DNA from 2 places in the Streptomyces sp. NPDC054794 genome. Region 2 is predicted to be linked to the other one. Evidence: riboswitches for the same ligand, from Rfam matches in the RefSeq annotation. Region 2 holds a riboswitch; the other holds the start of a gene.
The links. A riboswitch is a leader RNA that binds a small molecule or an ion and turns the genes downstream of it on or off. The one in region 2 is predicted to bind S-adenosylmethionine.
Positions count from the first base shown of each region.

Region 1: another riboswitch for S-adenosylmethionine. It lies ahead of ACWGKT_RS19530 (putative leader peptide); the one in region 2 lies ahead of ACWGKT_RS07175 (aminotransferase class V-fold PLP-dependent enzyme).

Region 1 is NZ_JBSHAQ010000017.1:30,575-38,024, reverse strand. Features, by position in the region: gene ACWGKT_RS19555 (alpha/beta fold hydrolase) at 1-708, opposite strand, end outside; gene ACWGKT_RS19550 (SDR family NAD(P)-dependent oxidoreductase) at 705-1,565, opposite strand; gene ACWGKT_RS19545 (helix-turn-helix transcriptional regulator) at 1,727-2,587, shown strand; gene ACWGKT_RS19540 (hypothetical protein) at 2,870-3,007, shown strand; partial or broken gene ACWGKT_RS19535 (DUF1684 domain-containing protein) at 3,567-3,893, shown strand; SAM riboswitch class IV at 3,982-4,095, shown strand; gene ACWGKT_RS19530 (putative leader peptide) at 4,130-4,246, shown strand; gene ACWGKT_RS19525 (ABC transporter substrate-binding protein) at 4,465-6,084, shown strand; gene ACWGKT_RS19520 (ABC transporter permease) at 6,088-7,047, shown strand; gene ACWGKT_RS19515 (ABC transporter permease) at 7,044-7,450, shown strand, end outside.
Region 2 is NZ_JBSHAQ010000005.1:165,588-173,037, reverse strand. Features, by position in the region: gene trpD (anthranilate phosphoribosyltransferase) at 1-557, shown strand, start outside; SAM riboswitch class IV at 644-760, shown strand; gene ACWGKT_RS07175 (aminotransferase class V-fold PLP-dependent enzyme) at 951-2,312, shown strand; gene ACWGKT_RS07170 (Lrp/AsnC family transcriptional regulator) at 2,887-3,168, opposite strand; gene ACWGKT_RS07165 (rhomboid family intramembrane serine protease) at 3,211-3,972, opposite strand; gene ACWGKT_RS07160 (hypothetical protein) at 4,127-4,366, shown strand; gene ACWGKT_RS07155 (NYN domain-containing protein) at 4,403-5,746, shown strand; gene ACWGKT_RS07150 (C40 family peptidase) at 5,958-6,989, shown strand; gene ACWGKT_RS07145 (C40 family peptidase) at 7,185-7,450, shown strand, end outside.

The DNA.
Region 1 (7,450 bases), on a different contig from region 2:
GTTGACGGTGGCTCGCCCGGAGAGGAACGCGTCAGCCCACTCGGGGTCGTACTCCCGCAGATCCTGCGGCGGAGCGGTCGGAGGGACTCCGGTGCCGGCCGGCGCCATCCGGTGCAGCGCGCTGAGCATCCAGGCGGGGATCTCGCGGCCGATCGCCGCCTGCATCCCGGCGAAGTCACCTATGGTCCACTGCGGTCCGAGCCACTTGTGCCACAGCCGGAACATCGGGCCGACGCCCTGCCGGATGGACGGGCCGACCGCGGGGTCGGTCTGCGAGGCGAACAGCGGCGCGTCCTCGTAGACCGCGGCGTGGACCTGGCCGGGCGCCGCGAAGGCGGACAGCCAGGCCGCTATCACGCCGCCGGACGACAGCCCGCAGACCATGACCGGACGCTTGATGACCCGGTCGATGAAGCGGACCAGGTCACCACCGAAGATGTCCAGGCTGTAGCGTCCCGGCGTCCAGGTGGACCGGCCCTGGCCGCGTAGGTCCACTGCGTACACCTGGTAGCGGTCGGCCAGCAGCCGCATGGCGGCCTCGTACCCCCACCAGGACTCCGTCTGCGCCGGGATGAGCAGCATGGCCGGGAGTCCGGGATCACCGGCCACGGCGTAGTTCATCCGGATCTCGCCGAGGTCGGCGATCTGTTCCGGATAGCTGTGCGATACGTAGATCTCGGCGTGGTCGGCGGCCTCCAGGTAGCTCATCGGGCGACCGCCCCGACGAGGTCGGCGGTCGCGTCCCACAGCCGCCCGGCCATGGCCGCATCGAGGCCGGCCTTGCCCTGTCGGCGGACGACCGGGGAGCCCCGGAAGCCGCCCAGGCCGTCCGGCCCGATGTAGGAGTTGCCGGGGACGTCCTGGGTGGCGGAGTAGAGCAGCGACAGCGCTCCGCGCTCCGGGTCGTTGGTGAGGAACGTGAGCCGGTTGATGACGTTCGACCGGGAGTGGGCCGCCAGCGCGGTGCGGGCGATGCCCGGGCTGGCGAGCACCGAGCGGACCGGGCTGCCGGCGGCGGTCAGCTGGCGCTGGAGCTCCAGCGAGAACAGGACGACAGCGAGCTTCGACGCCTCGTAGACGCGCATCCCGTTGTACTTGCGCGTGCGCCAGTCGAGGTCGTCCAGGTCGATCCTGCCCTGCCGGTGCAGCTCGCTGGTGACGTGCACCACGCGGTCGGTGATGCGCTCGCGCAGCAAGGTGGTCAGCAGGAAGGGACCGGTGTGATTGGTGGTGGTCTGCAGGTCGAGGCCGTCAGCGGTGCGTGCGGCGGGGATGTCCATCACACCGGCGTTGTTGATCAGGATGTCGATGTCGCCGGACCAGGAGTCGGCGAAGGCTCGCACCGAGGTCAGATCCGCCACGTCGAGCGGTCGGACGTCGAAGGTGCCGGGCAGGTCGGCGACGGCGTGGCGGGCCTTGCCCGTGTCGCGTACCCCCAGCACGACGCGGGCACCGGCACGAGCGAGCTCGCGTGCCGTGATCAGGCCGAGGCCACGGCCGCCACCGGTGATCACCACCGTCCGGCCGGTCTGGTTCGGGAGGTCGTTCGCTGTCCAACTGGTCATGGGTCCTGGCTCCGTGGTTCGCGGGTTGTGGTTCGCGGTTCGGTGCGACCGGTGATCGCACCGCCAGTGAACTTGCCGCACCACGGGCGCTGGAAGGACATGTGCAACCACTGACTGGCGGGTCATGGCTAAGCCGTGCCGGATGGCCAACGATGGGGACCATGGACCACACGTTCGACCGCTCGTCCCTGGGCGCCTTCCTGCGTACCCGGCGTGCGGCGCTGCAACCGGAGGACGTCGGGCTGCGCCGCGGGCAACGCCGGCGCGCTCCGGGCCTGCGCCGCGAGGAGGTGGCGGAACTGTGCACCATGTCCGCCGACTACTTCGCCCGGCTGGAACGCGGCGACGGGCCGCAACCGTCGGAGCAGATGATCGCAGCCATCGCCCGCGGCCTGCGGCTGACCCCGGACGAACGCGATCACCTGTTCCTCCTCGCCGGCTACCGCACCACCCGCCATGACCTGCGGCATCAGCACGTGAGCCCGGGGCTGATGCGGGTCATGGACGGCTTGGCCGGCACCACCGCACAGGTCATGGGCCCGCTGGGCGAGACGCTGCTGCAGACGCCGTCCGCGGTGGCACTGCTCGGCGACCAGACCCAGTACACCGGCAACGCCCGCAGCGCGACGTACCGGTGGTTCACAGACCCGGCCGCCCGTGAGCGGTACCACCCCGAGGAGTACGACGACAACAGCCGGATCAACGTCGCGCTGCTGCGTGCGGCCGTCACCCGGGACGGGCCCGGCTCCCCCGCGGCGGACATGGCGGACATCCTGCTCCGCACCAGCGACGAGTTCGCCCGTTTGTGGGAGCGCCACGAAGTGGGCCTGCGGTGGAGCGAAACCAAACGCTTCGTCCATCCCCAGGTCGGACATCTGGACCTCTACTGCCAACTCCTGCTCGAGCCGGACCATGGCCAGTCGCTGCTCATATTCACCGCCACGCCGGGTACGGAAAGCCACGAGAAACTCGCCCTGCTCACCGTGCTGGGCACCGACCATTTCGCCACCGACACCGAGTGATCGTTTTCTTGATCGATAATCGAAGGTTCGCTGCCTCTGTGTGAGCTTGCTGAACGGATCTTGCCTGCTCTGGGGACACGGAAGCATCGACGGGTCCTGAGTCCACCTCGTCAAGGGCCGCCTCTGTTCCCGTTGCCGACTATGCCGGCGTCGCGCCTGCGGCTCTTTCGGATCGTTCGGCCCTGTTTCACCGCCCTGTCCTTCCCGGTGTTCGGTCACCTGGCGGCGGGCAAGGCTACGGATACCGGCCGACGGCGCTATTGATCGCCGCTTTCGGTCGCCGTGGCTACGGCTCAACGCAGGCTCGCCAGGGACGGCCTGGCCGAGATCAACGCCGCTCACTGCGAGCGGCTGGACCAGGTCTTCGATGCCGCCGAGCACGGCGTCTCGGCCGACCGCCGCACTGCATCGCTCATGTGACACCCGGCCGCGGGACCGGGGCGCAGCAGGTCAGCTTGATGCCGAGGTGGGCTTGGGTTGCAGAGGATCTGCCGACTGGCCGGCGACGAGCGTCCACGGGATGACCCACGCGGGCACTTGTCCACCGAAGCGAGGCCCAAGCGCTTCGCTTCCCGATGTTGTCCAGGTGTCGCGCCTTACGCGCACTGAGGCGGGCACTCGCTGACGACGACGCGCTTCACAGCCCGGACCCGAGGCGGCGGGCGCGGGCCGGTCGGAGGAGGCTGAACCGTGCCTCCTCCAGCGTGGGACCAGGTGTGCAGCGTCCCCGGGTGCACACCCAGGTCCTCGGCCGCCTCCGGGATCGGCTTGCCCGTCTCGATCACGATGCGCACAGCACCCTCAGGGGCTCGGTCTCGTACTCCTGCTGCTTGGACCCCATGACCTTGGCAGGCTCCACGCTACGAGGGCACCCTCAGAGGGAGTGCGCCGACAGCTCTGTCCGAGCTGCTGTGACGATGGTGAAGCCGGGAAGCGGCGAGGGGCCAACTCACGGGCTATGTGCGGCCAGTCGACCTGCCATGTCTACGACGCTCCGGGCAGGGTCGAGTTCGAGTTCGACGGGCGCCCGCTGTCACTGACCGCGTTCCCCGGCCACGGTGCGGGACGGCTGATGGTGCTGTTCACCGACGCGACCTCCGGGGTCACCACCTACGCCGCCAACCGGGCCCTGGCCCTCGATCCGCCCGCCGCCGACGGTACGGTCGTCCTGGACTTCAACCGGGCCGCGAACCTGCCGTGCGCCTACACGGACCTGGCCACCTGCCCGCTGCCCCCGGCCGAGAACCGGCTGCCGGTGGCGATCGAGGCCGGCCAGAAGATCCCCCGCGAGCGCGGCGGCTCCTGAGCTGGACGCGCTCTCGCCCCGACTCCCCTTACAGGGCGTCCTTTTGCGCCATTGACGTACGACAAGACCGCTCCGTACGGTCACGAACGGCATTGAGTGTCAGCGTCAAGCCCTGGCTCGCTGACCGGCAACCCTCCCGCGCGGTGGGGTGCTCCAGGTGAAAGCCCGGCGGGATCACCGAGGATCTCCGCAAGCGCGTGGCCCCGTGACCAGGGCCGGATTGGTGGAGGACCGATATGCGGCACGGTGGTGACCTCAGCGCCCGCTTCGCTGGCGCCACCGTGTTCTCCCGGCTCTCGCGTCGGCGCCACATCGACCTCAAGCGCTCGACCAGCTGTCTCTGTCAGGTCTGACGGGCCTTCCCGCCGCTGGTCGCGGTACGGCATCTGTCGTCGCCGCACCCGCCTGCGCCTGATCTCCGTCTGTCTTTGATCCCCCCTTTTTCCTTCTGATCCCCGTTTGCACAGCCCTCCCCCGGCACCGGCGTCGCGCCGGCCGGGGCCGCACGCCCACGCACGGCCGTGCCCTGCACCACACCCGTGCCTGGTGACACGAGTAGGAGAAGCCCTCCGTGACTGCACTTTCCGATGTCGGAACCTCCCGGTGGGCGGCACTGACCGCCCTTGTGACCACCAGTGTTCTGCTGACCGCCTGCGGCTCCGGCGGCGGCGATTCCGGCAGCGGCGCCGGGCAGCCCAAGTCCGGCGGCACCCTGACCTTCGCGGTGGGTTCGGACGCCGGCTGCGTGGATCCGCAGCAGGTCGCCAGCAACGACACCATCTACTCGGTGCGCCAGATCGTGGACTCACTGACCGACCAGGACCCCAGGACCGGCAAGATCGTGCCGTGGCTGGCGAAGAGCTGGGATGTCAGCTCCGACGCCACGACGTTCACGTTCCATCTGAGGTCGGGCGTCACCTTCAGCGACGGCTCGAAGCTGACCGCGCAGGTGGTCAAGGACAACTTCGACGCGGTGCCGAAGCTCGGCGCCCTGGGGACGCTCGCCGAGGGCTATCTGAGCGGTGTCAAGAGCACCACGGTGGTCGACCCGCTCACCGTCAAGGTGACCTTCAGCCAGCCCAACGCCCAGTTCCTGCAGGCCACTTCGACCCACTCCCTGGGGATCGAGTCGTCGGCGAGCGTGAAGAAGACCCCGCAGCAGAAGTGCAGCGACGGGGTGATCGGGTCCGGGCCCTTCGTGTTGAAGCAGTACGTGCAGAACCAGTCGATCACCCTGGCCAAGCGCACGGGATACGCGTGGGGTTCCTCGCGGTGGAGCAAGAAGGGCGAGGCGTACCTGGACAAGCTGGTGTTCAAGGTCGTCCCGGAGGCGGGCGTACGGGCCGGAAGTCTCCAGTCCGGCCAGGTCGACGCGATCAGCAGCGTGGGCAAGGCCAACGAGGCGGCGCTCAAGGGCGGTCAGGTCACGCTCCAGCGACGGGCCAATCCCGGCGTCGTGTTCGGTCTCGGTCTCAACAACTCGCGGCCCGCTGTGAAGGATGCCAAGGTACGCCAGGCAATTCTGTTGGCCGTCGACCGGCAGCAGCTCGCCGACACCGTCTTCCCCACCGGCACCCAGGCGGCGACCAGCGTCCTTGCGCACACCACACCCGACTACACCAGCCTCGCCTCCGACCTGACGTCCGACGCGGCCAAAGCCAAGTCGCTGCTGGACGCGGCCGGCTGGAAGACCGGCAGCGACGGCATCCGCACCAAGGACAACAAGAAGCTGAGCCTGACCATCGACTGGATACCCAACTCGGCCACCAACCAGCCCGCGTTGGAACTGATCCAGCAGCAGCTCAAGGCCGTCGGTGTCGACGTGTCCCTCAAGCAGCTCCAGGTCACCCAGCTGGCGCCGACGCTCCAGTCCGGCGACTACGACGCGGCCTGGGGGAACGTCACCCGTGCCGACCCGGACATCCTGCGCAGCTCCTTCTCCACCCAGCTGGCCAACTTCTACCACCTGCCTGCGAGTTCCCTCGACACGGCGCTCTCCGAACAGGCCGCGACCGTCGACCCGGCCAAGCGCAAGCAACTGGTCACCCAGGCACAGCAGTCGCTCGTGCAGAACGCCTACTACGTGCCGGTGGTGGAGCTCCAGACCCAGCTCGGGGTGTCGAAGAAGGTGCACGACCTGAACTTCGACGCCTCCAGCCGGATCCAGCTGCACGACACCTGGATCGGCTAGCGCATGCGCCGCTATGTGATCAAACGGCTCGGCCAGGCGGCCGGGGTGCTGTGGGCGGCCTACACGGTCTCGTTCCTGGTGCTGGACTACCTCCCGGGCGATCCGGTCACGGCGATGGTCAGTGCCGGAATGGACTCGGGGCAGGTCGACCCGCAGCAGATCGCCGCCCTGCGGCACGAATACGGCTTCGACAAGCCGGTGCTGGTGCAGTACGCCGAGTACCTCGGCCGGGCGGTGCGCGGGGACTTCGGCGACTCGGTGTCCACCGGCCGCCCGGTCACCTCGACGCTGGCCGACGCGCTGCCGCAGACCCTCCAGCTGACCGGGGCGGCCCTGCTGCTCGCGGTGGCCCTCGGCGGCGGTCTGGCGGTGCTGGCCACCTATACCTCTCGGCGCTGGCTGCGGCAGCTGCTGCTGTCGCTGCCGCCGCTGGGGGTGTCTGTCCCGACGTTCTGGGTGGGGCTGCTGCTCGTCGAGACGTTCTCCTTCCGGCTGCACTGGTTCCCCGCATTCGGCAACGACGGGTTCAAGGGGCTGGTATTGCCGGCGCTGACTCTGGCGGTGCCGACCGGTGCGCAGATCGCGCAGGTGCTCGCCAAGAGCCTGCTCACCGCACTGGACCAGGCGTATGTGGAGACCGCCCGGGCCAAGGGCGCCGGCCGGTGGCGGGTCCATCTGCGGCACGCGCTGCGCAACGCGTCCCTGTCGGCCCTGACGGTCGTCGGCCTGCTGGTGGGGCAGCTGATCGCCGGTTCGGTCGTCGTCGAGACGGTGTTCTCCCGCGACGGCCTCGGCCGCGTCACCGCGGCGGCGGTCACGGCCCAGGACATCCCGCTGGTCCAGGGGGTGGTGGTGTTCGGGGCGCTGATCTTCGTGACGACGAACCTGGTCATCGACCTGGTCTATCCACTCCTCGACCCCCGGATCGTGGTGACCTCGGACAGAAAGGCGGCCCTCGCATGAGCCAGAGCCTTGTCGACGACCCCGCCGAAGCGGCACTGGGACTGGCCCGCCCGGTCGCGGCGGGGCCGGAGCCTGATCCCGGGCGCCGCGCGGACGTACGGCGGCTGCTGCGGTTCGTGGTGCGCCGCCCGGGGCTGCTGTTGTCGGTGGTCGTCCTCGTGCTGGTGGTGCTGGCCTCGTTCTGGCCCGACCTGTTCACCTCGCAGGACCCGTTGAAGGGCGTGCCGTCGCAGAACTTCCGCGGCCCGAACGGCAGTCACTGGTTCGGCACCGACGAGCTGGGACGCGATGTGTTCTCCCGGGTCGTCCACGGCGCCCAGCTGTCCCTGAAGGCAACGCTGATCGCCGTGCTGGTCGCGTTCGTGGTCGGCGGGCTGCTGGGGGTGGTCGCCGGGTTCGTGGG
Region 2 (7,450 bases):
ACCCGGCGCTGCGTCATGTCGCCGCGGCGCGCGGCCAGTTGGGCATCCGGACCGTCTTCAACGCCCTCGGCCCGCTGACCAACCCGGCGAAGGTGAAGTCCCAGGCGATCGGTGTCGCCGACCCGCGCATGGCGCCGATCATCGCGGGCGTCCTCGCCGAACGCGGCAACTCCTCCCTGGTGTTCCGCGGCGACGACGGTCTCGACGAGCTGACCACGACGTCCACCTCCCACGTCTGGGTCGTCCGGGACGGCAAGGTCTCCGAGGAGACCTTCGACCCGCGCGACGTCGGCCTCGAACTGGTGCCGGTGGACGCCCTGCGCGGCGCCGACCCGTCCTACAACGCGGAGGTCGCGCGGCGCCTGCTGGACGGCGAGAAGGGCCCGGTACGGGACGCGGTGCTGCTGAACTCGGCGGCGGCCCTGGTGGCTCTGGAGCCGACGGGGGAGCCGCTGGCCGAGCAGCTGCGGGCCGGCATGGCCAAGGCGGCGGAGTCGATCGACTCGGGGGCGGCCAAGCGCACGCTGGAGCGCTGGGTGGCGGTCAGCAACGCCTGACCCCCGGCACGATGTGACGCGGGGCGCAGTCCGGATGCCGGACTGCGCCTTGCGCTTCGAAGATCGTGTGGCAGGATACTGAACCAGGTCATGAGTGACAGTCATTCGGCCCCGGCCGACTGTCCGGCAACCCTCCGTCCGTGGCGGGGTGCCCCGGGTGAAGACCAGGTCGCAGGCAACGAGGTCTGCGGCAAGCGCGGACCCCTCGCCCGCTCCGCAGGAGCGCAGTACCAGGGGTCCTGGTCGTCGAGGGAGCCTTCCGTGAGCAAGCGAATGCGATAGGGCCGCAGAGCCCCGCCTCCGCACACCCCTTTTCACCCTTTCCCATGTCGAGCCGTGCCCGAGGCACGTGTGCTCGCGTGGTGTTCACACCTGCCTCACGGGAGTACCCCCATGTCTGTCTCCACCGCTGTCCCCGCCCAGTCCGTTTGTGCCCCGCTGCCCGTTCTGGGCCGGGATGTCACCGTCCCGCTCGTGACCGGCGGCGAAGTCACCTACGCGGCCCTCGACTACGCGGCGAGCGCCCCCGCCCTCCAGCGCGTCTGGGACGACGTGGCGGCCTACGCGCCGTACTACGGCAGCGTCCACCGCGGTGCCGGCTACCTCTCGCAGCTCTCCACCGACCTCTTCGAGACCGCCCGCAGGACGGTCGCCGAGTTCCTCGACTGCCGCGAGGCCGACCAGGTCATCTTCACCCGGTCCACCACCGACTCGCTCAACCTGCTCGCCGCCGCGCTGCCCGCCGACTGCCAGGTCTTCGTCTTCGAGACCGAGCACCACGCCTCCCTCCTGCCCTGGAAGGACGCCCGGGTCACCTACCTGGACGCCCCGCGCACCCCGCGGCGGGCCGTCGAGACGCTGGAGCGCGCCCTGGCCGAACGGGACCCGCACGGACCGGCCCTGGTCTGCGTCACCGGCGCCTCGAACGTCACCGGCGAGCTGTGGCCGGTCCGTGAGCTGGCCGCCGCCGCGCACGCGCACGGCGCCCGGATCGTCCTGGACGCCGCCCAGCTGGCCCCGCACCACCCGGTCTCCGTCCAGGACCTCGAGGTCGACTGGGTCGCCTTCTCCGGGCACAAGCTGTACGCCCCGTTCGGTACCGGCGTCCTGGCCGGCCGCGCCGACTGGTTGCGCGCGGCCGAGCCCTACCTCGCGGGCGGCGGCGCGAGCCGCGCGGTCACGCGGCGCGAGGACGGGGGAGTGGACGTGGAGTGGCACGAGACCGCCGCCCGCCACGAGGCCGGCTCGCCGAACGTCATCGGCGCCTATGCCGTCGCGTCCGCCTGCAAGGCGCTCACGGAGGCGGGCTTCGAGGCCCTGGTCGCCCGCGAGCGGTACCTGGTCGACACCGTCCGCGCGGGCCTGGCGGAGGTCCCCGAGGTCAGGATCCTGTCCCTCTTCGGCGACGACGCCCCCCGCGTCGGTGTCCTGTCCTTCGTGGTCGAGGGCTGGAACAGCTCCCACTTCGCCGCCGCGCTCTCCGCCGAGTACGGCATCGGCGTCCGCGACGGCCTCTTCTGCGCCCACCCGCTGGTGCGCACCCTCCTCGGCGGCGACCCGCAGGCCCAGGGCGAGTGCGGCGCCCCCGAGGCCGCCCCCGGCGAGAAGTCCCTCAACGCCATCCGCGTCAGCTTCGGCGCGGGCACCCCGGACGAGCACGTCGAACGCTTCGTCGGTGCCGTGCGGGAACTGGTCCGCGACGGCGCCAAGTGGCAGTACCGCACCCAGGACGGCCGCTGCGTCCCGGCGGTCTGACCACGGCACTACGCGGCCCGGGGTGCTCGCAGCGGCGCCTTCGGGCGGTCGTCGTACAGGTCCCCGGCGGGGGCGCTGGGGGTGGGTGCGGAACGCACGTCGAGTGCTTCGTCGGTGCCGTGCGGGAACTGGCCCTTGACGGCGCCAAGTGGCAGTACCGCACCCAGGACGGCCGCTGTGTTCCGGCGGTCTGACCACGGCACTACGCGGCCCGGGGTGTTCGCGGCAGCGCCTTCGGGCGGTCGTCGTACAGGTCCCCGGCGGGGGCGCTGGGGGTGGGTGCGGAACGCACGTCGAGTGCTTCGTCGGTGCCGTGAAGGGACTGGCCCTTGACGGCGCGAAGTGGCGGCTCCGCACCGAGGGCGGCCGCCGCGTCGCGGCGGCCTGACCCCGGCATTACGGCCCGGGGGCGCTCGTGGCGGCGTCCTCGGGCGGTCGTCGCGCAGGCCCCCGGCCGGGGCGCTGGGAGGTAGGTGCGGACGAGCACGTCGAGTGCTTCGTCGGTGCCGGCCGTCTGGACACGGCGCTGCGGCCCGGGGGCGTTCGTCGCGAAGGCCCCCGGCCAGGGGCCGTCCTAGTTGTCCAGACCGATGGAGAACGCCGCCTCCAGGTCGTGCTGGGAGTACGTGCGGAACGCGACGTGCGTGTCCGTGGCCTCGACGCCCGGGATCTTGCTGATGCTGCCGGGGATGACCTCGGCCAGGTCCTCGTGCTGCTGGACCCGGACCATGGCGATCAGGTCGTAGGTGCCGGTGACGGAGAAGACCTCGCTGACGCTGTCCAGCGCGGCGATCTGCTCCGCGATCTCGGGGATCCGGTCCACGCTGGTCTTGATGAGCACGATCGCGGTGATCACGGCTGGTTCTCTCCCTCGGAGGCCGTCGCTGGGGCTCTCACCCTACTCGCGGTCCAGCTGGCCTGGTCGTTCTGCCGGGGGTCCGGGGGTTGTCCCCCGGGAAGACACGGCAGTCGCCCGTCCGAAACGCACCCACGCGAAGACGAAGCCCAGCGAGAAGCCCACCAGGTGCGCGAGGTAGGCCACCCCGGGCCCCTGGGGAGCGCGGCCCGCCGCCAGCCACTGCAGGGCCACCCAGAAGGGCAGCACGACCCAGGCGGGGAAGCGCAGCGGGAGGAAGAACAGGAACGGGAGGAGACTGGTGACACGGGCTCCGGGGAACAGGTACAGGAAGGCGCCGAGGACCGCCGAGATCGCCCCGGAGGCGCCGACCAGCGACTGCTCGGCGGTGGCGTTGGCGGCCGCGTAGCCGAGCAGGGCCAGATATCCGCAGCAGACGTAGAAGAGGGTGAACTGCACGCGGCCCATCCGTTCCTCGGTCATCGCCCCGAAGACGTAGAGGAAGAGCATGTTGCCGAGCAGATGCACCCAGCTGCCGTGCACGAACAGGGCCGTGATGGGGGTGAGGGCCTCCCGGGCGGGGCCGTCGAACAGGTCCGCGGGCACGACACCCCAGTGCCGGAAGTACGCCCGCTGCGTCGCGAGCAGCGCGTCGCCGGAGCCGTACGCCGGATTGAGCCCGGATGCCGGGCCGGTCACGAAGACCAGGCAGCACAGGGCGATGAGGGCGTACGTCATCGGCGCCGGGGAGGTCCGGATCGCCCTGAGGGTCCTGCCGGTCGCCGTGCTCCAGTTGCGGATCATGAACACAGAGCATGACGTAACGGGACGCACTGGCACAGACCGCCTCGCCGCCGTGGACAGACGGGCGACGAGTACCCGCCAGGCCGTAGGGTTACGAGCCACACGCGCCGGGCAGACGGCGCGTCACGGACACAGAAGGAAGCGAAGAGCCACGATGCCGGTTCCCCTGCCGACCACCACGACACGTTGGCGCTGCACCCTCTGCGGCAACCTCACCCGCTTCGACGTGACGCGCTCGTCGAAGGTCGTCGAGTACGTCCATCTCGACCTGGCCGGTGAGCCGAAGGTCGAGGAGCGCGAGGTGGTCAGTGAGACCATCGAGTCGGTCCGCTGCCGCTGGTGCAACGCGGTGGACCAGGTGGAACTCGTGGACAGGCCGGGCGCCGACTCCTGAGCAGGAGCGGCCCGCACAGGTGATGGGGTGTGACGGATGGTGGAGACCACGGGCGGGGGGCCGGGCGACGGCACCGCCGAGGTGCTTGACCGTCCGCTGCCCGACGGTGTGCGACGCAGGGTCGTGCAGATCGTCTCGGACGGTTTCGGCGGGCTGACCGTCGGCGAACTGCCCGCCCAGTTGCGGCAGTACGCCCGGTTCGCCCCGAACCGACGGGCCAAGTTCGCGGGCAACGCCATGGCCGCGGCCCTGGAGACCGACCCGCTGTTCCGGCAGCGCATCGGCGAGAAGCTGAGAGAGGCCCAGCCGGAACTCACCGGCGCTCTCGACTCCGGCTCGCCGCCCCCGGCCGCGGACCCGCTCGACGTGGCGGCCGCGGCCTATGTACTGCGCCCCACGGGCTGGGTGAAGCTGGTGACCGCGGCCGGCGAGGAGGCCCAGCGCGCGGACGCCGAGCGCGCCGACGAGGAGAGTCGGGCCGAACTGGAGCGGCTGCGCGAGGAGCTGGACCGGGCCCGCGAGCAGATCCGGGCCGAGACGGAGCGGCTGCGCGTCGAGCTGGAGTCGGCGAAGAAGGAAGCGGAATCGCTTCACCGCAAGCTGCGTGCGGCCCTGAGCGACGTGAAGCGCGGCGAGGCGGCGCTGCGCAAGGCGCACGGCGAGATGGAGGCCGTCCGCACGGAGGGGCACGCGCAGGTCTCGGCCGCCGAGAGCGAGAACCGGCGGCTCAAGGCCCGTCTGGGGGAGGCGGAGGCCACCCTGGAGGCCACCCGCCGGGCGGCCCGTGAGGGACGCAGCGTCGAGGACATGCGGGTGCGGCTGCTGCTCGACACCGTCCTGGACGCGGCCCAGGGTCTACGCCGGGAGCTGGCCCTGCCGCCCGTCTCGGTGCGCCCGGCCGAGACCGTGGACGCGGTCGAACCGGGACGAATGACCCCGAAGGACATCGCCGCACGGGCGCTGTCCGACAGTGATCCGGCCATTCTCGACCAGCTTCTCGCCCTGCCGCAGGCGCACTTGGTGGTCGACGGCTACAACGTCACCAAGACCGGCTATCCGCAGATGCCGCTGGAGAAGCAGCGGCTGCGGCTGCTCGGCCAGCTCTCGCAGCTCGCCGCGCAGACCGGCGCCGAGGTCACGTGCGTCTTCGACGGCGCCGAACTGGCCGCGCCCGTCCTGCTGGCGCCCCCACGGGGCGTCCGGGTGCTCTTCTCCAAGCCGGGCGTCACCGCCGACGAGCTCATCCGCCAGCTGGTCCGCGCGGAGCCGCCGGGCCGCCCGGTGATCGTCGTCTCGACCGACCGCGAGGTCGCCGACGGGGTCGCCAAGGCCGGTGCCCGACCTGTCGCTTCTGCGGTACTTCTCAAGCGACTGTCCTGAACGTTCAACGCGCATACGCGATGACCGAATTGGTCGAATCGTTGCTCGACGTAGCGTCAATCAGGGATCACCGCATGTGAGTTCTGTGCAAAGAATGGATTGCGGGACAGGATTTTTTGGTGTGAGGATTTGAACTGATCACAGCAAGGTCACTAGGGTCTGGGCTCGAACCTCCACACGGGTGATCACTCAAAAGAAGGAGCCCGTCTCCGTGGCGTCCCACCGTCGACCCAAGCAGCCGAGCCGCACGCGCGTGACCGTGCTGACCACCGCAGCCGCCGCTGCCGTCGCCCTGAGCGCGAACGCCGCCAACGCGGCACCGAGCGAGAAGCTCAGCAAGGACGAGGTCAAGGCAAAGGTCGACAAGCTCTACGAGCAGGCGGAGCAGGCCACCGAGAAGTACAACGGGGCCAAGGAGAAGCAGGAGAAGCTCCAGAAGGAGATCTCCACCATCCAGGACAACGTGGCCCGCGGCCAGGAGGACCTCAACAAGCTGCGCGACGGCCTGGGTTCGATGGCCACCGCCCAGTACCGGTCCGGCGGCATAGACCCGTCCCTCCAGCTCTTCCTCTCGTCCGACCCGGACGACTACCTCGACAAGGCCTCCACGCTCGACCAGTTGAGCGGCCAGCAGGTCGAGGCCCTGAAGAAGATTCAGGACAAGCAGCGCGAACTGGCCCAAGAGCGGACGGAAGCCACCGACAAGCTCAAGGACCTCGCCTCCACCCGCACCGAGCTGGGCAAGAAGAAGAAGGAAGTCCAGGGCAAGCTCGCCGAGGCGCAGAAGCTGCTCAACACCCTGACGGCCAAGGAGAAGGCGGCGCTCGCCGCCGAGCAGAGCCGCGCCAGCCGCTCGTCCACCCAGCGCGTGGACCTCGGCAACGACTCCTCCGCCTCCGACCGGGCCGCCGCGGCCTTCTCCGCCGCGCAGGCCCAGATAGGCAAGCCGTACGTCTACGGCGCCACCGGCCCCTCCTCCTTCGACTGCTCGGGCCTGACCTCCTACGCCTACGCGCAGGCCGGCGTCTCCATCCCGCGCACCTCCCAGGCCCAGGCGGGCATCGGCACCCGCCTCTCCATGAGCCAGCTCCACGTCGGCGACCTGGTGTTCTTCTACGGCGACCTGCACCACGTCGGCCTCTACGCGGGCAACGGCCAGGTGCTGCACGCCCCGCACACCGGTGCCGTCGTGCGCTACGAGGCGATCGGCAACATGCCGTTCCAGTTCGGCGTCCGCGTCTGACCCTGCGGCTGCCGCCCGAACGGGCGATTCGCGACAACCGAAACTGACTCCACGCCCCGCCGGTGACCTGCGTCATCGGCGGGGCGTCGCGCTGTGCGGCCGCTGTGGCCTTTGGACGGTGTGTGTCCGTGCGGCTACTGTCTGGCGAGCTTTCGAGCAGTCAGACGTCCGCCAGCGGAAGGAGCGCGGCTTCCCGTGGGGTTCCATCGCCGCCTTGTACCGTCCGGGTTCGACCGGGGCGCAGTCGCCCTGTGCGTGTTGTCCGCGGCCGCCGCCTTCGGCGCCGTACCGGCGAGCGCCGCTCCGCACACCGACACGCGTGCCGAGGTGGACCGCCTCTACACGGAGGCCGAGCGGGCGACCCAGGCCTACGACAGGGCCGGGGAGCGCGCGGGCGCGCTGCGCCGGGAGGTGGGCCTGGCGCAGGACCACATCGCCCGGCAGCAGGAGCGCATCAACAC